Regions from separate parts of the Brevibacillus sp. HD3.3A genome, predicted to be linked through region 3. Evidence: riboswitches for the same ligand, from Rfam matches in the RefSeq annotation. Region 3 holds a riboswitch; each other region holds the start of a gene.
The links. A riboswitch is a leader RNA that binds a small molecule or an ion and turns the genes downstream of it on or off. The one in region 3 is predicted to bind lysine.
Positions count from the first base shown of each region.

Region 1: linked by a shared signal. The riboswitch ahead of HP435_RS08520 (aspartate kinase) and the one ahead of dapD (2,3,4,5-tetrahydropyridine-2,6-dicarboxylate N-acetyltransferase) in region 3 are both predicted to bind lysine.
Region 2: linked by a shared signal. The riboswitch ahead of HP435_RS05765 (amino acid permease) and the one ahead of dapD (2,3,4,5-tetrahydropyridine-2,6-dicarboxylate N-acetyltransferase) in region 3 are both predicted to bind lysine.

Region 1 is NZ_CP085874.1:1,740,386-1,749,967, reverse strand. It holds gene sdhB (succinate dehydrogenase iron-sulfur subunit) at 1-401, opposite strand, end outside; gene sdhA (succinate dehydrogenase flavoprotein subunit) at 420-2,177, opposite strand; gene HP435_RS08530 (succinate dehydrogenase cytochrome b558 subunit) at 2,196-2,807, opposite strand; gene HP435_RS08525 (DUF2507 domain-containing protein) at 3,133-3,585, shown strand; gene HP435_RS08520 (aspartate kinase) at 3,690-4,931, opposite strand; lysine riboswitch at 5,163-5,349, opposite strand; gene uvrC (excinuclease ABC subunit UvrC) at 5,436-7,217, opposite strand; gene HP435_RS08510 (DUF2164 domain-containing protein) at 7,247-7,498, opposite strand; gene trxA (thioredoxin) at 7,759-8,076, opposite strand; gene HP435_RS08500 (hypothetical protein) at 8,238-8,525, opposite strand; gene HP435_RS08495 (electron transfer flavoprotein subunit alpha/FixB family protein) at 8,647-9,582, opposite strand, start outside.
Region 2 is NZ_CP085874.1:1,119,852-1,129,433, forward strand. It holds gene HP435_RS05730 (Lrp/AsnC family transcriptional regulator) at 1-330, shown strand, start outside; gene HP435_RS05735 (aminotransferase) at 327-1,508, shown strand; gene HP435_RS05740 (LrgB family protein) at 1,593-2,267, opposite strand; gene HP435_RS05745 (CidA/LrgA family protein) at 2,264-2,635, opposite strand; gene HP435_RS05750 (cidABC operon transcriptional activator CidR) at 2,748-3,659, shown strand; gene HP435_RS05755 (TolC family protein) at 3,817-4,869, opposite strand; gene HP435_RS05760 (TolC family protein) at 5,218-6,270, opposite strand; gene HP435_RS05765 (amino acid permease) at 6,468-7,910, opposite strand; lysine riboswitch at 8,024-8,210, opposite strand; gene HP435_RS05770 (DinB family protein) at 8,328-8,822, opposite strand; gene HP435_RS05775 (CGNR zinc finger domain-containing protein) at 8,980-9,537, shown strand.
Region 3 is NZ_CP085874.1:4,000,431-4,010,012, reverse strand. It holds gene HP435_RS18535 (hypothetical protein) at 131-2,176, shown strand; gene HP435_RS18530 (hypothetical protein) at 2,248-2,445, shown strand; gene HP435_RS18525 (EcsC family protein) at 2,485-3,312, shown strand; gene HP435_RS18520 (GNAT family N-acetyltransferase) at 3,309-3,854, opposite strand; gene HP435_RS18515 (flavodoxin) at 3,947-4,390, opposite strand; lysine riboswitch at 4,546-4,735, shown strand; gene dapD (2,3,4,5-tetrahydropyridine-2,6-dicarboxylate N-acetyltransferase) at 4,839-5,549, shown strand; gene HP435_RS18505 (aspartate aminotransferase family protein) at 5,564-6,778, shown strand; gene HP435_RS18500 (N-acetyldiaminopimelate deacetylase) at 6,782-7,915, shown strand; gene HP435_RS18495 (hypothetical protein) at 8,206-8,802, shown strand; gene HP435_RS18490 (DUF4912 domain-containing protein) at 8,916-9,278, shown strand; gene HP435_RS18485 (glycoside hydrolase family 73 protein) at 9,427-9,582, opposite strand, start outside.

The DNA of each region.
Region 1 (9,582 bases), 2.3 Mb from region 3:
AGATCGTGCGTACCATCGATTGGAACCCACGCTTTTACGCGTTTCAGCGCATCGAACATGCGGCTGCGGTCAATCGACAAGTCACGTTGTACAGGGAATGTGCTCATTGGTTCCAGACGAATCGGCTGCTCCAATTTGTCTACCAGCGCCGAGCAAGCTTGGCGTGGTCTACCGTTGATCACCATCGAGCACGCACCACATACTTCTTCCAAGCAGTTCGATTCCCAGTTTACCGGAGCGGTTTTCTGGCCTTGTGCATTGACCGGATTGCGTTGAATCTCCATCAGTGCACTAATGACGTTCATACCAGGGCGGTACGGGATTCTGAACTCTTCCTTGTATGGAGTGCTGTCAGGGCTATCTTGGCGGGTAATAATCAGGTGAATCAATTTTTCTGCCATGATCAGTTTCCTCCTCTTTTAGTGCTTCTTGTCAGACGTATAGTCACGTTTCCGTGGTGCAATCAACGAAACATCGATGTCTTCATAGTAAATCTCTGGCGCAGTTGTTTCCGGGTTGTACTTCGCCATGGTTGTCTTCATGAAGTTCTCGTCATCACGCTCTGGGAAGTCTGGTTTGTAGTGAGCACCGCGGCTTTCGTTACGCATGAGCGCACCGATTGTGATCGCGCGGGAGAGAACCAGCATGTTCCACAGGTGACGGGTAAAGGAAGCACCGGAGTTGCTCCATTTGTTTGTATCGTTGATGTTGATTTTTTTGTAACGCTCCATCAACTCTTGAATCTTGGCATCTGTTTTTTCCAGACGGTCGTTGTAGCGAACTACCGTTACGTTGTCTGTCATCCACTCGCCAAGCTCTTTGTGGATCAGGTAAGCATTTTCTGTTCCGTCCATTTTCAAGATGCCGTCGTATTTCGCCTGCTCTTTGCTTGTGTAGCTGTCAAAGAGAGTAGAAGACAGGTCGTCCGAAGATTGGTTCAAGCCTTTGATGTACTCGATAGCTTTCGGACCGGCAACCATACCGCCGTAGATCGCGGACAACAGGGAGTTTGCACCCAAACGGTTTGCGCCGTGCTGGGAGTAATCGCACTCACCCGCTGCAAACAGACCAGGAATGTTGGTCATCTGGTTGTAATCTACCCACATACCGCCCATGGAGTAGTGAACCGCAGGGAAAATCTTCATTGGTACTTTGCGTGGGTCATCCCCAACGAATTTTTCGTAAATCTCGATAATACCGCCCAGTTTTACATCCAGCTCTTTTGGATCTTTGTGGGACAGGTCGAGGTATACCATGTTCTCGCCGTTGACACCCAGTTTCATGTCTACGCAGACAGAGAAGATTTCGCGAGTCGCGATATCGCGCGGCACCAGGTTTCCGTATGCAGGATATTTATCCTCCAGGAAGTACCAAGGTTTACCGTCTCTGTATGTCCATACACGTCCGCCTTCACCGCGCGCAGATTCAGACATCAGACGCAGTTTGTCGTCGCCAGGAATCGCTGTCGGGTGAATCTGGATCATCTCACCATTGGAGTAGATAACGCCTTGCTGGTAAGCCGCAGACGCTGCTGTACCCGTGTTGATGATCGAGTTGGTCGATTTACCAAAGATGATACCAGGTCCGCCTGTTGCCAGAATGACAGCATCTGCACGGAAGGATTGAATTTCACCGGAACGCATATTTTGCGCGGTAATCCCGCGACAGGTTCCTGTATCGTCCAAAACGGCTCCGAGGAAATCCCAATATTCGTACTTGGTTACAAGACCTTCTGCTTCATAACGGCGTACTTGCTCGTCCAAAGCGTACAGCAATTGTTGACCGGTAGTCGCGCCTGCAAACGCAGTACGGTGGTGCTTGGTTCCTCCAAAACGACGGAAGTCCAGAAGACCTTCTGCTGTACGGTTGAACATAACGCCCATACGGTCAAGCATGTAAATAATTCCAGGTGCTGCATCACACATTGCTTTTACAGGCGGTTGGTTTGCCAAGAAGTCTCCGCCGTATACTGTATCGTCAAAGTGCTCCCAAGTGGAGTCGCCTTCCCCTTTGGTATTTACCGCGCCGTTGATACCGCCCTGTGCACATACAGAGTGGGAACGTTTTACCGGAACCAGGGAGAACAGCTGGACGGGAACGCCTTTTTCTGCTGCTTTGATGGTAGCCATCAAGCCGGCCAAACCACCACCGACAATGATCAGTTTACCTTTTGCCATGATTGAGTCCCCCTATCCCTACAGAATGAAAGCCGACATCGCACGCAATCCGATGAAGGTTACAACTACGAATACGACCATAGTGAAGTATGTTGCAATTCGTTGGGAACGTGGTCCAACTGTAATTCCCCAGTGAACCAGGAACGACCAGATTCCGTTGGAGAAGTGGAAAACCGTACTGATAATCCCAATTGTGTAGAATACGATCATTGCTGGGCTGCTAAGAATGTCAGCCATCATGTCAAAATTTACGGTTACACCCATCGCTTTCGGGATACGTGTCGACCACACATGCCAAACAATGAAAATGAGGGTAATGACTCCTGTCAGGCGTTGCCACAGAAACATTTGGTTTCTGAAGTAACTGAAGTTCCCCACGTTTTGTTTTGCCTGGAATGCGATGTAGAGACCGTAAATAGCGTGGAACAGGATCGGGATGTAGATGAAAACGAATTCAACGATCAAGAGAAGTGGAACTTTTTCAATCAGACCAACAGTCTGGTTGAACGCTTCTGCTCCGTGGGTCGCTTGATAGTTGGCTGTCAAGTGAAACAGCAGGAAGAGCCCGATCGGAAACAAACCAAGAAGTGAGTGCAGCTTGTGACTGAGAAAGCTATGGCCTTTCGCCATACAATGGTCCCCCTTTCAGTGTATGTAGCGCTCTTTTATGGACCTTTCTCCCATATCCTAACCCATTGCCTACCCTATTAGACATGCCAAAAAGCCGTTAGAACCTCTCACGCCTAACTTTGTCGGAATGTGTCAAAATACGAAAAAAAGTTGGGCAAAACTTTGACCAAATCCAATTGTACTCTTGTCGACAGAGAGCGTCAAGACAATCAATAGACTAAATACATTGATAGAATAACTTTGTTCAATTTCACTATTTTTTCTATGAATCGGTCATAGAGTCCGGGCTTCTCTCATACTCTCTTACAAACAGGAGGGAAGCGCCATGAACCAAACCGATCAGCTGGCAGCACTGTTGCCGCCGCAAACGATTCCCGTAGCGGAAAGAATGAACATGCCCTACCTCGGCTACCATCTGCTACGCGAGACATTGACGAACAGCCTGCTCGGAGACAGCGAGAGTCCAATTTTGTACTGGCTGGGAAAAGACCTCGGGCGAAAAATCCCCATCCAGTCTTCCACAGGTCCGATTATGCCTTTTATTCGCCTCGGATTGGGACAGCTTGATCTTTTGGAAGAGTCTGCCGAAACCATCGTCTACAAACTCACCCATACGATCCACAACTACCAAACACCGGAACGCCTCAGCCGCTCCCTGTCGCTCGAAGCAGGCATCATTGCTGGCAGCATTGAGCAATGGAAAGGAAAAGACACCTTTGCCCGGCTGGAGGTCGAGAGCCGTTCTACGATCATGATACGCGCCCATACTCCAAAGTGATCCTTCATGCCAACCATTCGCAGCGCAATAATTGTCAGGACTGGCGTGTCTTGTCAGGTCAAAAAGATGCCCCCTCTGCCTACAGGCGAGGGAGCATTCGCTGCCTAGATTCCGTGCACCACTGCTGTCTCTTCCACATCGAGTCCGTATGCCGAGTGCAGGCTGCGGACAGCAAGCTCAGTCTGCCCGGCAGGAATGACGCAAGAAACTTTGATGTCTGAAGTTGAAACCATTTTAATAGAAATTTCTTTTTCTGCCAAAACGCGGAACATCTCGGCAGCCACTCCCGGATTGTTGACCATGCCGGAGCCTACGATGGACACTTTGGTCAGGTTTTGCTCGTAATCGACTTTTTCGAAGCCAAGCTCTGCTTTGTGGTTTTCCAACGTGTCCAATGCCTTTTTCAAGTCATCCGCAGCAACCGTGAAGGAAATATTCGTCACTGCTGCGTCATAGGAGCTTTGAATAATGATGTCGACGTTCACCTGATTGTCCGCCAGCGTATTGAACAGGCGGGAAAGAGTCCCAACCTTCGCAGGCATACCGACAACCGTGACTTTTGCTACATCCTCGTCATGCGCGACTCCACTTACTACTCTTCCTGTTTCCATGTTGGCAACCTCCTCAACGTACGTACCTTCTTCGGCAGTAAAGCTGGAGCGGACGACCAGCCGTACTTTGTATTTCTTCGCTGCCTCCACCGAGCGCGGGTGAAGAACTCCCGCTCCGAGATTCGCGAGTTCAAGCATCTCGTCGTACGAGATCGTGTCCAGCTTGCTTGCCGCTGGCACCATCCGCGGATCGGCTGTGTACACACCGGACACATCCGTGAAAATCTCGCATTTGTCTGCATTCAAGCTGGCGGCCAGCGTAACTGCCGATGTATCCGAACCACCCCGGCCGAGCGTCGTAATTTCTCCTTCGTCGCTGAGACCTTGAAAACCTGCTACGATCACAACACGTCCGCGGCTTATTTCTGCCTGGATGCGCTCAGAATCAATTTGTTTGATTCGCGCCCGGCCATGAATCGCTTCCGTCGTGATTCCAGCCTGCCAGCCTGTCAAAGAAATCGCATCGTAGCCTTTCGTGTGCAAGGCCATTGCAAGCAAGGCGATAGATACTTGCTCCCCCGTGGTCAGCAACATATCCAGCTCTCGCTCGGACGGGTAGGCGCTGATCTGTTTGGCCATATCTACCAATACGTCTGTAGATTTGCCCATCGCAGATACGACGACCACCACATCGTGCCCTTCTTCTTTGTAACTGGCAATTCGATCTGCAACTCGTAAAATTCGCTCAATGGTCCCTACAGAGGTGCCTCCGTATTTCTGCACGATCAACCCCATGCGGCTTCGCTCCCTTTTCTCATATCCAATGATTGTAGAATGTATCTTTTGCTGCCGTTTTATGAATCTCTCTATTTTTACTGGAAAAAGTCTGTATAAAAAAGGCACCGACAAGGAATAAGTACCTGCCGCTGCCTACTGTTTCGACATACCGGTTCCTCCCTCCCAATTACACGCGGTCCATGGCAGCACATGACAAGGCAAATCCCTGTCACCGCTCACATCGACACACCGTGAGATAGCTCTCCATCTGGCGCCGGTCAAGAGCCAGATGACAGTCCTGCACTTGTTCAATGCAGACCCAGCATGGAGACAAACGGGTTTTTCTCCACACTTCGGCGAATCCCCCTTTCCCGTTCCCTTCACAGATACCCGATCTCAGGGTGGTACTCATGGTTTTCGCGCCTCTACCTCACTCCATAAATGGAAGTGAGGCTAACTATTCTGTTTGAAACGCATTATATCATGGGAATCCGAGCGGTTCAATCGCTTTTTGCAAAACCGTTACGATTCCAGCTTGCGCAAATGAGTGATGATCTCTCGGGCCAGCTTGTCGCCGATCCCAAGCTGCCGGAAATCCTCCACAGTCGCTTCGCGCATTTTTTTCAGCGAGCCAAAATGGGTAAACAACAGCTTGCGCCGCTTCTCGCCGATGCCCGGAATTTCATCCAGTTGGGAGGAGAGCATCGTTTTCGTCCGTGACTGTCTGTGGAACGTGATCGCAAAACGGTGAACCTCGTCCTGAATGCGCTGTAGCAAATAAAACTCATAGCTGTCCCGCTTCAGATTCACGGGTTCTGGCGGATCGCCGTACATCAGCTGCGCCGTTTTGTGCTTTTCATCCTTCGCCAAGCCGCAGACCGGAATGTACAGCCCCAATTCGTTCTCCAGGACGTCCATGGCAGCGCTGATTTGGCCTTTGCCTCCGTCGATGACGATCAAGTCCGGCAATGGCTGGTTTTCCTTCAGCAACCGCGAATAGCGTCTGCGGACAACTTCGCGCATGGACCCGTAATCGTCGGGGCCTTCGACCGTCTTGATCTTGAACTTGCGGTACTCCTTTTTGTCCGGACGACCGTCTGTAAACACGATCATCGCAGACACCGGCTCTGTTCCCTGAATGTTGGAGTTGTCGAACGCCTCGATCCGGTGGGGAACGCCAATCCCCAGCACGTGCCCCAAATTGTGCACAGCCTGAATCGTCCTCGCATCATCTTTGGACATCAGCGCGAACTTCTCCTGGAGGGCAATGCGCGCGTTTTCACAGGCCATCTCGACCAGCTCGCGCTTTTTGCTCCGCTTCGGTGTCAATACTTTGACCCCGAGCCATTCGCTAAGCAGCTCCGGCTCGCTTTCCTCCGGCAGCAAAATTTCTTTTGGCAGCGCGTTTTGCTTGTCGTAGTAAAACTGGGTGACGTACGACATGAAGTCTTCGCTTTCGCCGCCATAGTATGGAAAAGAGGTCGTCTGCCGCTCGATCATTTTGCCCTGGCGCATGTAAAAAATTTGAATGCACATCCAGCCCTTTTCTACCGCAAAGCCGATAATGTCGCGGTCTACCGTGTCGGTAAACGTGATCTTCTGCTTTTCCATCACCGCTTCAATGCTCTTGATCTGATCCCGCAGTTCCTTGGCCCGCTCGAACTCCATCGCTTCTGCCGCCTGTAGCATTTTCTCGGTCAGGCTCTGCTTCATCTGATCATGACCGCCGTCGAGGAATCGGCTAATCTCGTCAACCAGTCGCTGGTTTTCCTCTGCCGAAACCTCGTACACACAGGGAGCAAGACATTGGCCCAAATGGTAGTACAAGCAAACCTGTTTGGGCATGTTGCGGCATTTGCGCAAAGGATAGAGCCGGTCCAGCAGCTTCTTCACCTCGGAAGCATCACCAGCGTTTGGATACGGGCCAAAATATTTGGCTTTGTCCTTCAGCACCTTGCGAGTAATCTCCAGACGAGGCTGTTCTTCATTCGTGATTTTGATGTACGGATACGTCTTGTCATCGCGCAGCATGACGTTGTAGCGGGGGTCATGCTTTTTGATCAGGTTGCACTCCAACAGCAGCGCCTCAATCGCCGAGGCTACCACAATGTACTCAAAATCGACGATCTCGCTGACCAAAAGCTGCGTCTTCCCGTTATGGCTACCCGTAAAGTAGGAGCGTACGCGGTTTTTCAGCACTTTAGCCTTTCCGACGTAAATAATTTCCCCGCTTGCATTTTTCATCAGGTAGCAGCCGGGTTTTTCTGGCAGCACAGCCAGCTTATCTTTCAACGAACGGTTCATGGCTGCTCCCTCCCTCGTTCTTTCATCTGCTATCGCTTTTTCATGACGGGCTGCTCCAGGACGTACAGCTCGTCTTCCAGTGCGCTCATCCGTTCCAGCAAAAGCTTGCGGCTATCCTGTACTCCCTGATTGTAAAAAAACGGCCCCAGTTCTTTGGAAAAGAACTCGATCATCTCTTCCGTTTCCAGATTGCCCAGGTTTTCCGAGCGTTGTTCAGCGAAAAACCGCTGTATTTTCGACACGAGATAGTCGCTTTGCTCTTTCGTCAATTTGCTTGGCATCAAATGACTTCCTTCCCTTATCATTCCTGCAATAAGAATGTACGTTCTATGCTCATAGTATCATGATTCGGCGGATTAGAAAACGTAGCTCCGGCATAATCGCAGCCCAAGCAAAAAAACTGCCGCTTCTCATTGCCAGCGACAGTTTGATCGTTCGTGAAAACGCTTTCTATTATAAGGAAGCAAAAAGACAGCATCCCTGCAGACATGAGAAAAGCGGCATTGGAGCGCCGCTTCTCATGCTGTCTGGTCGTTTATGCTTACAGGTGTTTGCCTACGGTTGCCATGAGGGCTTCTTTTGGTTGGAAGCCGATCACTTTGTCTACAGGCTGACCATCTTTGAAGACGATCAAGGTCGGGATGGACATAACGCCAAAACGGCCTGCGGAATCCGGGTTGTCGTCAACGTTTACTTTGACGATTTTGAGCTTGGAGCCCACTTCTCCGTCGATTTGCTCCAGGACAGGAGCGATCATTTTGCAAGGGCCGCACCAAGGAGCCCAGAAGTCAACCAGGACAGTACCGCCTTGCTCTACTTCCTGGGAAAAGTTTTGGTCAGTTGCATTTACGATTGCCATGGAAAGTTACCTCCTCGAAAAGTCAATTACTAAAACAAGGGTTCAGACGCTCCTACAGTATATCATCCAAAAACAAAAATGACTACGGCGCCCCGCACTTTGTGCGCACTTCACGCTATAGTCTATCCAGAGTGCCGCTCCCTTATTGTTGACCATTCGATTTATTGACCGACTTGCTTGATGCGGTTGATCTCCCGTTCATGGTCGCTCACCTTTTTGTGCATCAAACCGATGTCAGCTTCGATCAGCTTGTCTTGCCGCTCCAAACGCTCCAGGCGCTGGGTAGCATCATCGCGGAACTCGTACATTTCGTCGCGAAATGCGTACATCTCCGTTTTGAACTCATACATCTCAGCCTTGAACTCCCGCAGCTCCTGCTGCACGTCTTTGATGAGCCGATTGTTCTCCGCCACCATGTGAACCAGTTGTTGCAACAGCTCTTCACTCATGACGCTCACCTCTCCTATTCATTTATTATAACAACCGAGAACAGAATAAGGTAAGGGTTTGGAACAAAAAAAGCGCCCCGGGAGTGGGACGCTTCCATGTGTGACAATTGTTTCTTTCGCCTTACACCAACACTTTTTTGAACTCGGCAGTCAGCAGCGGGAGCACTTCGAACAGGTCGCCCACGATGCCGTAATCGGCCACCTGGAAAATAGGTGCTTCCGGGTCTTTGTTGATCGCAACGATCACTTTGGAGCTGGACATCCCGGCCAAGTGCTGGATCGCCCCGGAAATTCCGCACGCGATATACAGGTCAGGTGTGACGACTTTTCCGGTTTGCCCGATCTGCATGGAGTAGTCGCAGTAGTCGGCGTCGCAAGCGCCGCGGGATGCCCCTACAGCCGCTCCCAGCACCTCAGCCAAATCGTACAGCGGCTGGAAGCCTTCCGCGCTCTTCACGCCGCGCCCGCCGGAGATGACGACTTTCGCTTCGGACAAGTCCACTTTTCCGCTCGTTTTTCGTACGACTTCTTTCACGATCGTGCGCAAGTCTTTGATTTCCAGATCAACCGGAACGACAACAGCCGTTTTGGACGCGTCCGGCGTACCGATTGCGATATTGTTTGGACGGATCGTGATGAAAATTTTGCCGTCCACAAATTTGCGTTGTTGGAACGCTTTTCCGGCGTAAATCGGACGAACGAACACAGGTCCTGCTTCCAGGCTCGTTACGTCGGATACGAGGCCGTAGCCGAGCTTCGCCGCTACGCGAGGAGCAACATCGCGGCCGATTGCCGTGTGGCCCAGCACGATCGCATCAGGAGAGGCAAGCTCGATCAGCTGGACAAGTGCCTGCGCATAAGCGTCAGGTGTGTACTGAACCAGTGCCTGGTGATCCGCTGTATAAACTGTGCTCGCTCCATGCTGCGCCAATACTTGCGCATGGGAAGCAGCATCTGCCCCGAATACGCCTGCAACGATTTCGCCACCTTCGGCCAATACTTGCGCTGCGGCCAATGCTTCCAGCGACACATTGCGAAGTTGTCCGTCACGTACTTC
Region 2 (9,582 bases), 2.9 Mb from region 3:
GAGCGCGTGGAGGATCATCCTTACGTCAACGCCATGATCGACGTCAAAGTGACGCCCAAGCGCGATGTCGGATTTGACGAGGTAGCCGAACGCATTTGCCGCTTCCCTGAAGTGAAGGCCGTCTACTTGATGTCTGGCGCCAGCTACGATTTGTCGATCATTTTGGAAGGCAAGACGATGAAAGAGGTCGCTACCTTCGTATCGCAAAAGCTGTCAACGCTCGATTCTGTCGTATCGACAGCGACGCACTTTATTTTGAAACGCTACAAGCACGATGGCATTGAGCTGGAAGATCGTGACGAAGATCGCAGGATGGTGGTTACGCCGTGAGTACACAATTGACAGTCAAAAAAAATCGCTTGTCGTCTACAGTCGCATCTTTGAAGCCATCGGGCATCCGCCGCTTTTTCGATCTGGCGGCATCGATGGAAGGGGTCATCTCGCTCGGGGTTGGGGAGCCGGATTTCGTCACGCCTTGGCGCATGCGCGAAGCTTCTATCTCCTCGCTGGAGCGCGGACACACTGCCTATACTTCCAATGCGGGCATGCTCCCGCTGCGCGTCGAGATTCAAAAGTATTTGGAGGAGCGCTTCTCGGTCAGCTATCATCCGGAGACGGAGATTCTCGTAACCGTAGGAGCGAGCGAAGCGATTGATATCGCCTTGCGTGCCATTCTCGATCCAGGTGATGAAGTGCTGGTAGTAGAACCGTGCTACGTCTCCTACGAGCCTGTCATTCGGCTGGCTGGCGGCGTGCCGAAGTTTTTGAAAACGACGATGGAAAACCAATTCAAGCTGACGCCGCAAGAGCTGGAAGCGAATATTTCAGAGCGCACGAAAGCGATCATCTTCTGCTACCCGAACAACCCGACAGGGGGCACGATGACAGCAGAGGAGTGGAAGACGCTTCTGCCGATTATTGAAAAGCACGACCTGCTGGTGATTTCCGACGAGATTTATGCAGAGCTGACGTACGGACGCATGCATGACAGCATCGCGGCTCTGCCGGGAATGAAAGAGCGGACGATCCTGATTTCCGGCTTTTCCAAAGCGTTTGCCATGACAGGCTGGCGGCTCGGCTACGTGTGTGCCACACCTGATCTGCTCGCGGGCATGCTGAAAATTCACCAGTACACGATGCTGTGTGCGCCGACGATGGCCCAGATGGCTGCACTCGAAGCGTTGCGCCATGGCCGCGCGGATATGGAGCGAATGATCGAGAGTTACCGTCAGCGCCGTAATTACGTAGTCGATGGCTTCCGCCAGATCGGACTTACGTGCCATGAACCGGATGGAGCGTTTTACGCCTTCCCGTCTGTGGCGGCAACAGGACTTAGTTCCGCCGAGTTTGCCGAAAAGCTGCTCATGGAGGAGAAAGTGGCAGTCGTGCCGGGAGACGTGTTTGGCGAGAGCGGACAAGGCCACATTCGCTGCTCGTATGCGACGTCCATGGAGCAGTTGAAAAAGGCGCTGGATCGGATGGAGCGCCTGATGGGACGATTGCAGTAGGGCAGGCGAGGAAAACAGCAAAGAGGACAGTGCCAGTAGCGCTGTCCTCTTTTTTATGCAGCAGCATTGCTTTTTCGGATAAATTTATGACGACATGACGATCGTGGCGACGAGCTGTGTGACAAGCGCAGCTACGATCATGGAAATACTGGAGACAGTGCCTGAGATCGGACTGATTTCAAACGCCTTGGACGTCCCTGCGCCGTGCGCACTTGTGCCCAGCAGGACACCGCGCGCGATATCATCGGAAATCCGCAAGTAAGCAATAATGTACGGCCCGATGATGGAACCGAGCACTCCGGTCATCAAGACGAGCACGGCGGTAATCGAAGGAACGCCCCCGATCATTTGCGATACGTTCATGGCGATTGGCGTCGTGATGGAACGCGGCAAAAGGCTGTAGAGCACTTGCTGATCGGTATGCAAAAGCAAAGCGAGCACAGCGGAGGAGATGACGGCCACCGCCGAGCCGGACACGACACTGATCATGATTTGTGCCGCGTGTTTCTTCAATAAAGGATAGTGCTTGTAGAGTGGCACAGCAAAGGCGATAGTCGCAGGCTGGAGCATGTACGCCAGCCATTTTCCCCCTTCGTTGTAATCAGCGTAAGGGATTTGGGCGCACAGCAGCAGGACAACCAGCAGAAGCGGTGTGAACAAGATAGGCGAAAAGAGCATAATCGGTCTATAGCGATAAAGCCGTTTGGCCGTCAAATAAATGACGATAGTCAGCAAAAAGCCAATCAGTCCGGTCATCATGAGCGTGTATGCCCCTTCCGCTTCGAGATGCTTTGGGCGATCAAGCCGCTGCAGACCATGACGAACGCAGTGCCGATCACGATAATCAGAACAATTTGCAGCCCTTCATGCAGCATCAGGCTTTGGTACGAGACAATGCCGACAGACGGCGGAATAAAAAACAACAGCAGCTCTGCCAAAAGCCATGCGGCTCCGGTTTCAATCCATTCCAGCCGCAAAATTTTGGCCTGGAGCAAGAAAAACACAACAAACATCCCCAGGATGCTGCCGGGGATTTTCCAGCCGAGCGCAGAAACAAGCAGGTTCATCAAAACAGACATGAGAATGAAAAATGCTACTTGCCCCGCAATGATAATCAGTCTTTTCATGATGGTCCTCTCCCTTTGGGAAAAGTGTACATCAGCTTTTTTCATAGGTAAAATGCATATATAGAATGAGTAACATTCATCTTATCTATAGAAGAAACGGAGCGAAGAGCGGATGGACATTCGCCATTTGCAATACTTTTTGGAGGTAGCGCGGCATAGCAGCTTCACCAAGGCGGCAGAGTCGCTGTATATTACCCAGCCGACGATCAGCAAGATGGTGCGCAATCTGGAGGAGGAAATTGGCGTAGAGCTGTTTGAGCGGGTCGGAAAGCGCATCACGTTGACCGATGCGGGATGGGTTTTGTTCTCCCAGGCGGAAGTCATGGTGAAATCGTTCGAGAATATGAAAATCAGGTTGGCAGATTTGATGGAGCTAAAGCGCGGAAAAATTCGCATCGGGCTGCCGCCGATGGTAGGAGCGAGCTTTTTTCCAAAAGTCATCGGGAAGTTTTGCGAGCAGTATCCGGGGATCGAGTTGGAGCTGCTGGAAGTCGGTTCGAAAAAAGTGGAGGCAGATGTCGCATCGGGGATGCTGGACAGCGGTGTCGTTTTGCTGCCGACAGATGAAGCGCTTTTTGAGTCGTACTCGTTCGTCAACGAGCAGATTCGCGTCGTGGTTCACCCGACTCATCCATTGGCCGAGCAGCAGGAGGTATCGCTGATCGAGCTTGCGCAGGAGCGCTTTTTGCTGTTTCACGAAGACTTTTCCTTGCACAACCGGATTATTGACGAGTGCGTGCGAGTCGGCTTTCACCCTGCGGTCATGTACAAAAGCTCTCAGTGGGACTTTCTCTCGGAAATGGTGGCAGCCAATGTCGGGATTACCTTGCTGCCCCAAACGATCTGCCGGGAGCTGGACCCGCGCCGTTTTCACAGTCTTGCGCTGGTCAATCCGACGATCCGATGGCACCTCGGGATGATTTGGCGCAAAAACGCCTATCTCTCGTATGCGACGCGCGAATGGATTCGCTTCACGAAAGAAAGCTTGCCCCATATGAAAAGCAAGGCTTCATCTTCTGAATGAAGCCTTGCTCGTATGGGAGTGGCCGCAATTGGCTGCGACCGAAAATGGTATGCATGTATATGGTAGAAAAGGCGGCTGGTTGATAGGAGCAGCCTGTTACAACAATGGGAATGGTCGTATAGGAAAAAATGAAATTATTATTTCGTATTGCGAAGTTTTAGAAACCAACAGATTGATTCAAGGCGCTTACAGCCAGATTGTATTGATAAAGAGCGTCGGCAGCTTTGGTTTCGGATTCGAATAATTCTGCTTCTTTGTCGATCAGGTCATTCAAAGAGCCTTTTTTATTGTTGGCGTAATCGTAAAGAGTTTGTTCGTATTGTTTGGCAGCTTCTTCTTTGGCAGCGTTGCTTGCTGTCAGTGCAGCTTTGGCAGCTGCCGCTTTTTCGTAGGAATCGCTGACTTCCAGACTCACTTTTTGTTTGAGGCTTTGCAGCAGCAGCTCTTCTTTGCGCAGGTCGTTGCGCGCGATTCTTCCTTTATATGTGCTTCCCGCGGAGTATTCTGCCGTAAAATCGGCTTTGATTTGGGCGTACTCTCTTTTCGCTTCGGCTTCGATCATGTCAGGGCGTTTTTGGTAGGCCAGAGCAAGAGCTTCTTCCACTGTATTCAGCGGGGCAGAGGTCAGTGCGCTCGTTTGCAGCAACCACTCTTTGTCCTGTTTTTCATTCAGCAAGCCGTTGAGCTTGGCCAATGCTTCCTTGTAGCTGCTTTCCAGAGCGGACAGCTTGTCTTTGGCGTCATTGTCATCGGCCCAGTATTGGCGCTGGATGCTTTTCTTTTGCACCTTGATTTTTTCTTCCAGGGCGCGAACTTCAAAATATGCTTTTTGGACATCGAGGCGCAGAGCGTTTTGCTTGGTGGCAAAGGAAGCTTCACCGACGAGCAAATCTTTTTTCGCTTCAGCTTCATCTCCGTACTTGTCAGAAGCTTCACTCAGCGAATTGACGTCATCCTTTTTGATTGCCGCTGTGTCTCGAAGGGTCAGGAGAGACTCATAGCGAGTGGTTTCGTAATCGAGTCTCGCCAGTTCCAGGTCAACACTGTTTTTCAATGCTTGCTCAACAGCGTGATCGAGAGAGAGGGGAGCTACTGCTGTTTGTTCCACCGCCGCTGCGAGAGGGGCTGCCAGAGCCAGGTGCGAGCTGCCGACAAAAAGAGCAGTGACCAGTGTGGTGCTGTAAAGATGTTTGGACAACCGGGACTTCATTTACAAAGCCTCCTTCATTTCACGAGTAATGAAAACGATAATCATTATCAATTTTCATGAACAGTATATATTTCCAACCTGATGTTCGTCAATACGAAATCGAGAGTTGGAATGATAGAAAACATCATTTATCAATCAAAGAGTTTAAATAATTTACAAATTTTGTGTAAAGGCAGCGTGCAGCAAGAAAGGCATCCAGATAGCGGACGCCTTTCTTGCTATGAGCTTGGTCAAAAGTAAAGAGGAGAGAGCCGCTGATCTATATAAAAGGCAGTCTGGAGCTTGCTGCCTAATTCATCAGATAAAAAGGAGGGAAAATGACGAAAAAATATTACGTGAAGCGAAATATTAGAAACCGATCGATTGATCCAATGTGCTGACAGCAAGGTTGTATTGATAGAGCGATTCAGATGCTTTGGTTTCTGCTGCAAACAGGCTTGCTTCTTTTTCGATCAAGTCTTTCAAGGCTGCTTTTTGACTCGTGTAATCCGACAAAGCTTGCTGGTATTGCTTGGCTGCTTCGTTTTTGGCAAGGACGCTCTCAGCCAATGCTTTTTTCGCCGCGGCGACCTTTTCGAAAGAGTCGGCTACTTCTTGATCGACTTTTTGCTTCAGTCGTTCCAGCACCAGGTCGGACTTGCGCAATTGCTTGACGGCTACTTTGCCTTTATAGGTGCTGATGGGCGTGTAATCTTTCGTGTAGTTAACTTTGACTTCGGCAAAATCTTTCTCGGCGACAGCTTTCATCATGTCAGGCCGCTTTTTGTAGGCTTGCGCTTTGGCTTCTTCCAGAGTGGCAACAAGCGGTGCGGACAGCTCGCGGGTTTCGAAGCGCCAGGACTTGTCCTTTTTTTCGTTCAGCAGATCGTTGAGTTTGGCCAATGCCTGCTTGTAGCTGGTTTCCAGAGCGGACAGCTTTTCTTTCGCTTCGTCGTTCTCCGACCAGTATTGGCGTTGGATGCTTTGCTTTTGCAGCTTGATCTTTTCTTCCAGAGAAGAGACTTCAAAATACGCTTTTTGCACTTGCAACTGCAAATTGTTTTTTGAGGTTTTCAAAGTGACTTCGCTAAGCGCCAGGTCTTTTCTCGCTTTGGCAGCGTCTTCGTATTTTTTCTTGGCATCATCGAGCGTATTGACGTTTTCGAGCTGGATGGCCGCTTTTTCTCGCAGCGTATAGAGCGTTTCATATTCCGTAACATCGTAATCTATTTGCAGCAGCTCAAGATCGATGCTGGTTTTCAATGCTTGCTCGATCGCACCGTGAAGAGACAGAGGAGCGGTCTGGGTTTGTTCTGCGGCTGCAACGACTGCAGGAGCGGCCATAGCCAAATGAGTATTGCCTGCAAGAAGCGCGGCAACCAGTGTAGTGCTGTAGAGATGCTTCGATAACCTGGACTTCATTATGGGGCCTCCTTGGGAATAGGAAAAGAGTTTGTCGATAACGATTCTCATTATCAAATTTTCATGAACAGTATATATTTCCAGTCTACATTCGTCAATATGTAATCATAAGAAAGTTGATCGGAAAAATAAAATGAAACAAAGAAAAAGCTCCCTCGACGTGAGGGAGCCTGCAATGACTTGTTTGGCAAAGCTATTTATTTTTCGTCCATGCTGAAATCTACTTTATGGAGCGGAACAAGCTTGCTCTTTTTCGTATACTTGTAGACAAGCCAGACGATCAAAAACAGCGGCAAGCCAACATAGGAGACGAACACGCCGTTCCAGTCAATCTCGCCGCCGATAAACGCCGAGTAGTTTTGGCCGACAATGACGACGCAGCAAATGATAAAGGCGAAAATCGGGCCAAACGGGAACAGCTTCGCCCGGTATGGCAGCTCACGCAGGTCGCGGCCTTGGGCCAGGTACGCTTTGCGGAAGCGGTAATGGCTGATGGCAATGCCGAGCCAAGCGATAAACCCGGACATGCCGGATGCGTTCAGAAGCCATACGTACACCTCGCCATCTCCAAACAGGGAAGACAGAAACGCCAGCGCACCAATGGCAGCCGTCATGATCAAGGAATTGATCGGGACGCCGTTGCGAGTGACTTTGGCAAACCATTTTGGCGCTTTTCCTTCCTTCGCCAGCACCCACAGCATGCGGGTGGATGCGTACATGCCGGAGTTGCCGGCAGACAGCACGGAGGTGAGGATGACCGCATTCATCACAGAGGCGGCGAAGGCAAAGCCGGCTTTTTCAAAGACGATCGTGAACGGGCTGATGGCAATATCGGTAATATCACCGCTGATCAGATTCGGATTGTCGTAAGGAACGAGCAACCCGATAATCAAGATTGCGAAAATGTAGAAGAGCAAGATGCGCCAAAAAATCTGGCGGATCGCTTTCGGGATATTGCGCGCAGGGTCTTCGCTCTCACCAGCGGCCACCCCTACAAGCTCGGTTCCCTGGAACGAGAACCCGGCAATCATGAAGACGCCGAGAAGCGCCATGAAGCCGCCATTGAACGGTGCATCGCCTTTGGTGAAGTTTTGGAAGCCGACTGCTTCGCCACCCATAATGCCGAAGATCATCAAAATACCAATGATGATAAAGACGACGACGGTGACTACTTTAATCAAGGCAAACCAGTATTCGGATTCGCCGTAGCCTTTGACAGACAACAGATTAAGAGCAAACATAAGGACGAGGAACAAGGCACTCCACAAAATGGCGGGAGTATCCGGGAACCAGTATTTCATAATGAGAGCTGCGGCTGACAGTTCGACCGCAATCGTAATTGCCCAGTTGTACCAGTAATTCCAGCCAAGCGCGAAGCCGAGTGACGGGTCGACGAATCTGGTGGCGTAGGTGGAAAAGGAGCCGGATACAGGCATGAAGGCGGCCATTTCCCCAAGACTGGTCATCAAAAAGTAAACCATGATACTGATAGCGATGTAGGCGACCAAAGCGCCCCCTGGTCCGGCTTCGTGAATCGAGCCTCCACTCGCCAGGAACAAGCCCGTACCGATGGAGCCGCCGATGGCGATCATCGTCAGGTGGCGGGCTTTCAAACCACGTTGCAGTTGATTCTGTGACATAAGATGCTTGCACGACCTTTCGAAGATTTTGAGAAGGTCGGTCGGAAACGAAAAAACCGCCAATAGCCAAAAAACGGCATAGGGCGGTATCATCCAATCCCCACCAAGCCTTCACTGAAGATAGCACACCACGTTTGCCCGGCAAGCAAACGTGACAGTTCTGTCCCTTTCGGGTACAGCCCCAGCCCACGCGCACAGAGATGCGATATGAGCTTCGGCGGCTTTTCCCTTTCCTGGAGTCATAGATTTCTTCTGAATCTCGTACAGGATGACATAAAAGCCGCGACCTCTACCCTCACCGTGAAAGATGAGGATAACATGTATGAAGTTGATTTATTTATCAACTATATAAGATTGATCGTTATTAATCAATGAAAAAAGTTGTGCTGCAAAATATTGCTAGAGTGGGAGCAAGGGCTACAAAAATGACCTGCGCGCAGGCCAGGAGCCTTGCAGCTTGCGGATTTGCACGATTTGTCCCGTATGAAAAGCGTCGTGCAAAATGATGCTCATCACGCTTTGCCCGATGGAGATGGTGGGCAGCGGCTGATCGAATGCATCGCCGGAAAGGGAGCGGAGCTTTTCATGAATGCCGCGATGTACTTCTTCCATGCGCTGCACCGCCGCTTGCCAAGCTGCTTCGTCGTCTGGCGCTCCGGATGGTTGGAAGGTGTCATCGTTCGTCTCAGCCGTACCAGGAAAATCCGTACCGGATAGACGGTGCAGCAAACGCTCTTTGAAATAGAGCAGATGACTGAGATTTTCCCAGATCGTGTTCGCTGCCTCTCCTTCGGGACGCCAGCTGGCTTGGGCCACGGTCACGCCATCCAGGGCGTGCTTGAGCGGCGGATACCAATCTTCTTTGTCATACGTGCACTCCCATTCATGAACAAGCAATTCCATCCGATTCATGTGTTTCCTCCTCGTCTGTCAAACAGATTGGTGAAGCGCTATAATGGCAATAAGAAGAAGTTTGTAACGTTCAAAATGAATTTTGGTGGTTACAAGATGATCTTACCATATGTTGGTGTTACCTACAAGAAGCGAAAATAGATGGGGGAAGAGAAGTGTGCAATGGCTATGCATCGATTTTTTAAACAGCGATTGGCGTGACTGGCGCGGGACAGGCCGCAAGGAAAATCGCCTGGCAAAGCGGGAATGGCAGGAATGGTTTTTGCAAGAGCACCAATTGCAGGCACCGCTGCCGCTTGACGAGGAAACCGTCGCTGTTCTTGTGCAATTTCGCGAGTATATGCGAATGCTTTTGGAAAAGGTGGTCAGCGGGGAGGCATTGCTGCAAGAGGAGTTGGAGCAACTGAACGAGACGCTGGCAAAAGCTCCGTTTTACGTTCGCGTCGTGCCTGGTGAAGAGGAAGCAACTTATGCGCAGGAATGGCATAGCGCGATTGAAGGATGGCCACTGGTCATGGCGCGGATCGCCGGGTCTTTTGCCACGCTGTTGCTTCCGTCCCATCTGGAGCGGATCAAGATTTGCGACAACGAGGACTGCCGCTGGGTGTTCTACGATGAAAGCCGGAACCGGGTGCGGCGCTGGTGCGACGATAAAATGTGCGGCAATCTGATGAAGGTACGCCGTTTTCGGGAGCGGCAAAAGGAGAAAAAATGAGCGAAGGAAAAGGGGCAGAGAAACAGACTGCGCCTTTTTTCATGT
Region 3 (9,582 bases):
AAACGAATAGTTTTTACCTATGTGCATGGCGCGGAATTTTTTCAAACGGCACAGGAAACTAGGCTCATTTTGTCGAAGAAAGACGAGTGGAAACACTACAGCGAATGCAAAGAAAGGTAGAGAATATTCCGTGAAAAAATGGGTTGTAAAAGCACTTCTTGTGTGTCTGGCTACTGGCACCTTTTTGTCGGGAGTATCGGCTCCGCCAGCCATGGGAGCAGGGGCTGCAACATCTATGAAGAAAAACAGCCAAGTAGCAAAGCCCGTTTCGCAGCCTGTTCACAATATGATTATCTTTAACGACTATCAAGTGGCTGGCCAGGATTCAGGAGGGTGGAACTGGGTAAAAAATGACGAATTTATCCTTCCGCCAGATACTCCTCTCGATATCGACCTGCTGCAAACGACGTATGGTAGCGGCACGAACCTCAATAAAAGCGAGGTGATGCTTGACGGTGTTGCCATGCCGGAGTACCAGGCCGAACAGCAGTCTTCGCAAAGCACGTTCCGTTGGCAAGTTCCCCGCTTTTCCATTCCGGCTGCCAAATTGACGGCTGGCCTGCATACACTCACGTTTGTCGTATCAGATGCCAAAGGGCAGAAAAGCACCGTGCATGTGCGCTTTCAAGTAGAAGCGCAAAACTACCCGAGCGTTTTTGAAGGGGAGAAGGCTGAGGGCGAGGAAGTTCCAGCCGGCCGTCAGACAGTTATTTTCGGCATGATGGGCTCTACGAATTTTGCCAGCACGGTTCCGGGAACGTGGAAAATGACCAACAAAGCAACAGGTGCCGAGCTTAAAGCGGTACCGGGAACCGTTTTTGCGACGGGAACGCTGGCAAATGGAGAATACGATCTCGTGTTCACTCCCGATGACATGAGCATGAGCATCTGGACGACAAATATTCGCGTCGGCATGGCGGAACTGTACATGGGAACGGACGCCAATGGTCAAAAGCTCTCGCAAGGCCAGCAAATCTCTGCCCCTGCGGCTCCGGGAGTGGTTCCGCTGTATTCTCCCGTTGCCGGACGCTGGTCGGCGAATGGGACAGGACAGACTTTGACCGACTCCCAGCATTTCGAGGTGGCGATTCCGGAAATGATGGCGGGAATGACGATGACGGTCACTTTTGAGCCGAATCAGACAACCAATCCTGACAACATCTGGGGCAGCTCAGCAACGGAAGTAAAAATTCAGGTTCCCGGTGCGCCCAACTCGTGTGATTCAGCGAGTGCAACTGCGACGATGGATGTGCTGATGCAGCAAAATGCGCAATCCTCGATGATGGTCGAGCGGGAAAATTTGTCCTCGTCCGATATTACCGTGAAGCTTTACCAAAGACCTGTACATGTGATCTGGCTGGCGACAGCGGCGGAGCATGTGGAGCATGGCAGTGAAGCGTCAGACGACGAAGGGCCGGGCTTCTGGGCCGTTGACAACGTGGTGGTGGATGAATCGAAGCTGAACTGGGATCATACAGCGCTCCTGCTGTCCAGCTACAAGCCAGGCCGGCTCAAGGTGAACTATTACAGCAAGCGGGAGCCTCGCCAGTCGTGGTGCGGCTATATTCAAGTAATTGAAGATGTCCGGCCAATCCCGGCTGTCCCCGCCTGCGACAAGGATGAATCAGGCTTGGCTCCTACCCAATCGCCGCTGCTGTTGATCAACAATCGCGGCAAGGAATATCGCGACGGGCAGACCATTTCAGTCAATTCCTTGGCAGAGCTGGACAATGACAGAGAGCTGCGGCTAAAAGCTACGTACGCAAAACGCAGCGGAAACAAAAAGCTGCGGGATGGAACGGGGCGCAACGGCACGGCTTACTACATGCCGAACCTCGTCTGGACGTACGGAGAGACGCCAGTTGGCTCCAATCAGACGACTGTTGGAGCGACGATTTCATCCGACAACACGGTTCAAGTGTTTTATGAAGGACAGGAAATCGCGCTTTTCGAGTCAGACCCGGATGATGAATACGAAGATGAGGGAATGTCATCCCTCGATTTGCGGCAAATTATCGAGGACAACGACGGAAAAGCAGGCGTCTACACAATCAAGGTGACCAACCATCTTACGTACAAGACTTGCTCGCTTGTGCTAAAAGACAAAAAATACGTGAAAGACTTGAACGTCCAGGAACGAAATGAAACCATGTCTCTGAAAGTAGAAGTGAAATAAGCAAACGTCCCCCTTGCAATTGGCAGGGGGGTTTTTGTTGGGAAAAGTGCTCAAAGGGGAGGGCAAGCGAGATGACCAGTGAACAGATCGCCATTCTGAAACAGTTCGGTTTTTGCATCGAAGGGGAGCAAGTGAAACATTTGAAGCTGGGAATCGTAACAGACAGTAAGGAATTTGTACGCTTTTCCACGCCTGAGCAGTTGCGGGAGCATATCAAACAGCTGCTTCGCAATCAGTGTTTATGGAAGCAAAAGCGCGGCGAGCAATAGAAACAGAAGAGCGGAAAGGTGTGGGAGGGATTGGGACAGATGGAGTCGAGAGCATATTTGCAGCAGGAGCTGGCAGCGGTAGAAGCATGGGAGAAAGATCAAAACGACTTGTGGTTTTGGGAAAAGCTGGGCAGGCTTCCTTTCGTCTGGCTGGATAAAATAACGCCCAATTTCGTCAGGGATAAGCTGGGAACGGCAGTAGACGAGATGGCGGCATTTCTTGAAACGGGAGGGACGTATCTCGTTTCGGATGCGGCGATTTACAGCAAGTTCGCTCAGCGGCTTGAGCAGGAGCAATCCGGTTCGAGGCAGCCGCGAGCAGAAGAGGTCGCAGGAGCGCCGCTTGTGCTCATGGATGAAGTGGCTCTTAATCTGAAAGAGTCGCGGGCGACTTTTGCCACGGTGCAAGGTGCGACGACGGGGATCGGCGGAATTTTTACATTGGCTATCGACATTCCGTTGCTTTTGGGCACCTCGTTGAAAGTATTGCAAGAAATGGCCCTCTGCTACGGATATCGGCCAGAAGAAAAGCGAGAGCGCCTGTTCGTGGTCAAGTGTCTTCAATTTGCTTCCTCGGATATTGTCGGGAAAAAAGCGATTTTGGCTGAGCTTTCCCGGTTTGACGAGCCAGCTGCGCAGAAAGACGTCATCGCGCAATTGCAAGGCTGGCGGGAGGTCGTCGTGACGTACACCGAAAATTTCGGGTGGAAAAAGCTGTTTCAGCTGGTACCGATTGCGGGTATTTTGTTCGGAGCGTACTTGAATCGTTCAACCGTACAGGATGTCGCCGAAGCGGGGAGAATGCTTTACCGCAAGCGGCGAATCCTGGAGCGATTGCGGGCACAAGAAACAGCGCAGCGTGATTAAGCCAGGTCTTCGGCTGTCAGCGCGAAAATCAGATGATCTTCCCACACGCCGTTGATCTGCAAGTAGTGCAAGGACAACCCTTCCTTGCGAAAACCGTTTTTCTCCAAAACGCGAATAGAGGCCGTATTGCGAGGCATGACAGCGGCTTGCACGCGGTGCAAACCGGCTTCTTGAAAGGCGAAAGCGAGAGCGAGCCTGACGGCGGCTGTCGTGTAGCCTTTTTGGTTGCAGCTTTGATCCATGAAGTAACCGATGGTTGCGTTTTGCCAGGCGCCGCGTACGACGTTTGACAGGGCAACACGGCCGATCATGTCGTCCGTTTCGCGCAGAAAGACGCCAAAAGCGTAGCCTGTGCCAGCGGCAAAGTCTTTTTCCGCCTGGGCGATTTGTTCCTGTTGGCCCGTGAGCGTCAAAAAGGAAGACGACCGAATCGGTTCAAAAGGTTGCAAAAAAGCATGATTACGCAGCCGAAGCTCAAGAAGCTCGGCTGCGTCGTCCATGCCCAGAGGTCGCAGATAGACCGTTTCTGTATGTAGCGTCATGATATCAATCCTCCCTGGAAAAAGTCGGATCGACATTGTACCATGACTTGATTTAAGTGGAAAGGCTTTTTCTTTTCAGCGGCCTTCTGGTCTTAGCCCAGCAATTCGGAGAAAGAAACGCCAAACGCCTTGCAGGTTTCCACTTCTTTCGCTGTAGGGGACAGCTCGATTTTCAAGCCTTCAAGTGGTGTTTCCGCACCGCGCTCGCTCGCTTTTTTCAAGAGAGTATCTACGGCAGCGCCAACGTGCTCGTAAGCGGAATCGCAGGAACCGAATGCGACTACTTTTTTGCCAGTCAGATCGATGTCGTCCATCTCTTCGTAGAAGTCCAGGCACTCGTCCGGAAGATCGCCGTCGCCCCAAGTGTAAGCGCCGAGCAGGATGCCATCGTAGTCCTCAAGTTCCTTGGCTGTTGCGTCCATCACTTCTTTTATCTCCAGCTCTTTTCCTGTGGATCGAATACCCTCAGCAATCGCTTCAGCAATCTCTTGTGTGTTTCCAGTCATGCTTGCGTAAACCATCAAAATGCGGCTCATAAGGTTGAAACCCTCCAAATAAGATAATGAAAATCATTCTCACAAAAATAAGATAATGAAAATGATTCTCGTTGTCAATGATTTTTTTTCTTTCTATAAAGCTGTTGCCACATGGGAATGATTTTGGTAGAGTTAAATGAAATTATAATATTGGAAGTCTAAATAGAGGTGCGCCGAAGAATAGTACATCTTTTCGTCATCTGCCGGGGGGCGGGAAAAGGAGGAAAGGCTAAAGCGCCGAAGCGGTTGTTGTTCCCCTCGAACAGCAGCGGCTGGGGTGGCTCATGAACAATGAACATCCTGTCACAAAAGACGATTGTCTTCTTGTGGAGCGCTATTTACGATTTGCTTGGGCAGTTTGGAAAGCAATGAGATAGCGAATGCACTCATTGCTTTTTTTAGTCAATTTAAACAAGGCAAGGTTTTGACCAAAAAGGAGGATTTACCTGTGAACATGATGGATGCAAATGAAATTATCGCGTTTATTCAAAAAAGCGAAAAGAAAACACCTGTGAAAGTATACGTGAAAGGCAATCTGGAGGGCATTGACTTCGGTGCCAGCGCAAAAACGTTCATCACTGGCTCTACTGGCGTCGTCTTTGGCGAGTGGAAAGAGATCGAGCCTGTTTTGGCTGCAAACGCCGACAAAATCGAGGACTACGTGGTAGAAAGCGACCGCCGCAATTCCGCGATTCCATTGCTCGATACAAAAGGCATCCAGGCTCGCATCGAGCCGGGCGCGATCATCCGTGACCAGGTTACCATCGGAAACAACGCGGTGATCATGATGGGAGCTTCGATCAATATTGGCGCGGTAATTGGCGAAGGCACGATGATCGACATGAACGTGGTTGTAGGTGGACGCGGTACAATCGGGAAAAATTGCCACATCGGCGCTGGTTCTGTCATTGCAGGCGTTATTGAGCCGCCTTCCGCACAGCCGGTTGTTGTCGAAGACGATGTCGTGATCGGTGCCAATGCGGTTATCCTCGAAGGCGTTCGCGTAGGAAAAGGCGCGGTCGTAGCAGCAGGCGCGGTCGTGATTGAGGATGTGCCGCCATACGTGGTTGTTGCGGGCACACCTGCTCGTGTCATCAAACAAATCGACGACAAAACTCGCTCCAAGACGGAGATCAAGCAGGAGCTACGTCAGCTGTAGGGGAGAGAGCTCACATGGACTGGCGTACGCTCGACGAACAATACATCGTCTCTTCTTATAAACGTTTGCCTATCGCGATCGCCAAAGGGGAAGGAAACTACCTGTACGATACAGCGGGCAACAAGTATTTGGACCTGTTTACGGGCCTGGCAGTCAATGTGCTGGGCCACTCCCACCCGGGGATTGTTCAGGCGCTGCGCGATCAGGGAGAACGTTTCCTGCACATTTCCAACGTATTTTTGAACCAGCCGGCGATCCTGTTGGCCAAGCGGCTGGTCGAGCAGACGATCCCGGGAAAAGTGTTCTTCACCAATTCCGGCGCAGAGGCGACCGAGTCCGCGATCAAAATGATTCACAAATGGACGAAGACCGACGGAGCGGGACGCGAAGGGATCGTCGTCCTGCGCAACAGTTTTCACGGCAGGACGCTGGGCGCCGTTCGGCTGACCAGGCAAGCGCACGTCTATCAAGATTTTCCGCAGCCGGATTTTCCCGTGTACGAGCTTGATCCGGAGGACACAGCCGGATTGCGCGCCATCTGTCGCGAGGCAAAGCCAGCAGCCGTCCTGATGGAGCCTGTTCTTGGCTCCGGGGGTGTCGTGCCTTTGTCTGTAGACTTTTTGCGCGAGGTGGCGACCATTTGCCAAGAGGAAGGCATGCTGTTTGCCATGGATGAAATCCAGACAGGCATGGGACGGACGGGAAAACTGTTTGCCTACGAGCACGCAGGCGTGACGCCAGATTTGATCCTGTTTGCCAAAGGAGTAGGCGGCGGACTTCCGCTCGGTGGCGTCATTGCCGGGACGAAGCTGATGAACCAGTTCAAGCCGGGAGATCACGGCACGACTTTTGCGCCGTCTCCGCTTTCGGCTGCTTTGGGCAATGTCGTGCTGGACGAACTGCTCGATCCCGCATTTGCAGCGAGCGTAGACGAAGTGATTGCCTACCTGTGGGCTGGACTGGAAGCACTGCGTGAGCGCCTCCCGGAACAGCTTCAGGCGCTGCGCGGCAAAGGCATGATGGTGGGAATCCCGCTCAGTGCTGCTCCCGAAGAGGTCAGCCGCTTGCAGCAAGCCATGCTGGATCGGGGAGTTCTCGTGGATGTGACGCAAAAAACGATTGTTCGCTTGCTGCCGCCGCTCACTTTGACCAAGGAAGACGTAGACCGTTTCCTGGAAAGCTTTGCAGCGGAACTGGCTGAGCTTCAAGGGGCAAAAGGGGAGGCGTAAGCGATGACGACATCTTTGTTTACCCAAATTCGCCGCGATCTGCACCAAATTCCCGAGCCGGGCTTTCAAGAGGTAAAAACGCAAAAGTATTTGCTCGATTACCTAGAGAAGCTTCCGCAAGATCGGCTGGAGATCAAGACGTGGCGCACCGGGATTTTGGTCAAGGTTGCCGGAACCAATCCGAAGCGGACGATTGCCTGGCGGACTGACATGGACGGCTTGCCGATTGCAGAGGAGACGTCCTATCCGTTTCGCTCGTTGCATGAAGGGTATATGCATGCGTGCGGACACGACATGCACATGGCGATTGCTCTCGGGCTGCTGACGCATTTTGTGCAGCAGCCGATCGCAGATCACCTGCTGTTCCTGTTTCAGCCGGCGGAAGAAGGGCCAGGCGGCGCCCTGCCGATGATGGAGAGCGAAGAGTTTGCGCTCTGGCGGCCCGACTGCATTTTTGCCCTGCATATCGCTCCCGAGTACCCTGTGGGGCATATTGCTACAAAGCCGGGCATTTTGTTTGCGAACACGTCCGAATTGTACATCGATTTGGTCGGAAAAGGCGGACATGCGGCGTTCCCGCACAAAGCAAATGACATGGTAGTTGCCGGGAGCCATCTGGTGACGCAGCTACAGTCCATCATTTCGCGCAACATCGACCCGCTCGATTCCGCTGTCGTGACCATCGGCAAGCTGGAGGGCGGAACCAAGCAAAACATCATCGCCGAGAAGGCGCGGCTGGAAGGGACGATTCGCACGTTCTCGACAGAGTCCATGGCTCTGGTCAAGGAGAGGATTGAATCGCTAGTAAAAGGGATCGAGGCCGGTTTTGACTGTACAGCATCCATTGACTACGGCGTGGGCTACTGCCAGGTGTACAACGAAGAAAAGCTCACGACAGCGTTCATGGACTGGGTGCGCGAGCATGGGGAGGATGTGACGCTGATCGCCTGCAAGGAAGCGATGACCGGAGAAGACTTCGGCTACTTCCTGCAAGAGATTCCCGGCTTTTTGTTCTGGCTGGGCGTTCATACCCCCTACGGCTTGCATCATGCCAAAATCGAGCCGAGCGAGGAAGCGATCGAAGTCGCGATTCGTCTCGTCTCCCGGTATTTTACCTGGCTTTCGCAGCAAGACTAGCGTGCGACGGCAAAAGAAGAGCGGCTGTGCTGGCCGTTCTTTTTTTATCGGCCAATACCAATAGTGTGCGGACGGCCATATGCCCGCATTGTCAAGAGTCCGGAGTGGTTATTCACAAAATGGTGAACAAGTCTTTCTTCCTGTGCGGCCGTTGCTTGTGGATTCTGTGGATATTGTTGAAAAAACTTGTCTTTGCACCACAACTATTTGCCGTTTTTCACGTATAAACTAGAGAGAAGAAATTCCGGAAGAACAAGCGCTGCCGCGCACACATACAGGAGGATTATGACATGAAAAAAGCATGGTTATCGGCCTTGTTGGCGCTGACTGTAGCGGGAGTCGGGACTACCGCTGCTTTGGGAGAAGGTGCGTTGCGCGTATTTGTCGGCTCAGAAACGATTGCGAGTGACATGCCGGCTTCCAAAGCTGATTCGATTGAATCGTTGGTCAATAAGCTTGGCGGATTCGTCGATTACGATCAGAAAACAGGAAAGCTGCAAGTAGTCAAGCCCAATGTAAACATCATTGTCCTGGAAGGGATTCAGCAGACACGCAACAAAACAATCGTGTTCAGCAACCCGATCAAAGGCTACAGTGACAAAAATGTTCCGCGCACCTTCAACGTCTTTGTCGAAGTGGACGAAGCTCCCGTCGCCAAAGACTTGCGTATACAACTGGTTCTGATCGGACCGGATGGCAAAGAAGTAAGCAGAGGAAAAGAGCTGAAGTATTCGACGCAAAACGCGAACAGCTTCTATTTCGCCGAGCCGTTTGTTTCGACCAAGCTGGAGGACTACGGCAATTACAAGGTGCAAGTCCAAATGAAGTCGGAGAAGTTCCCTACGTATGTCGTAGTAGGCGAAAACACTTTTACGGTAGGGCGATAAATTAAATGGCTTGGAAACGTTCCCACTTGGCTTGGTCACATGGTATAATAGACTGAATAAACCAATATACATGTTGAAAGCAAGTACATGAAAGAAAGGAACGATGGGAGCAGATGGAGACAAATCCCCCGCGATCGTCCACGGATGTAGAAGGCCCGAGTATACACATTGCCTGGAAAGATGAGCATTCGATTCAGGCAGAGTGGAGTATGACGAAGGAGTTCGAGCAGGAAGTGGAGAAGAAATTTGCGATACCTTTTGCCGAACTGCCGTTTGTCCTGCGCCTTTTTGACGTGACTGAGCGCAAAGAGATCCGTAACGATGGCACAGACCTTTACACTGATTTTGATATTAATCACCGCTCTTCCGAATGGATTTTGTACGGAGTCACGCAAGGATTGGAATATTGCGTCGATCTCGGCATTCGGATGGTGGATGGAAGGTTCTATTCGCTGTCAAGATCTCAAATGATTTGATCAACGTGCTCGTTTGATTTGGCTGTTTGGATGTGTGATCCAAGGAAGCCGCATAGGAAGTAGTACCCGTTTTCTTATAAGGAAAAAGCCCCGCTGGCCCACGTTTTCGTGTGGCTGGAACGGGGCTTTTATTTTTGCGGCGGATGGCTTATGGCACTTGGCGCTGTTTGTCCAGCAGACGAAGCGCGATAGCGAAGACCGCCCAGGCAGGCAGCGGCTCATCCAGCTTGCCGAGCCATTCCGGCGACGTAATCAAACCTTCGCGCAATGCCCGTTTGCCGAGATCGAGCTTCCAGGGGGGATA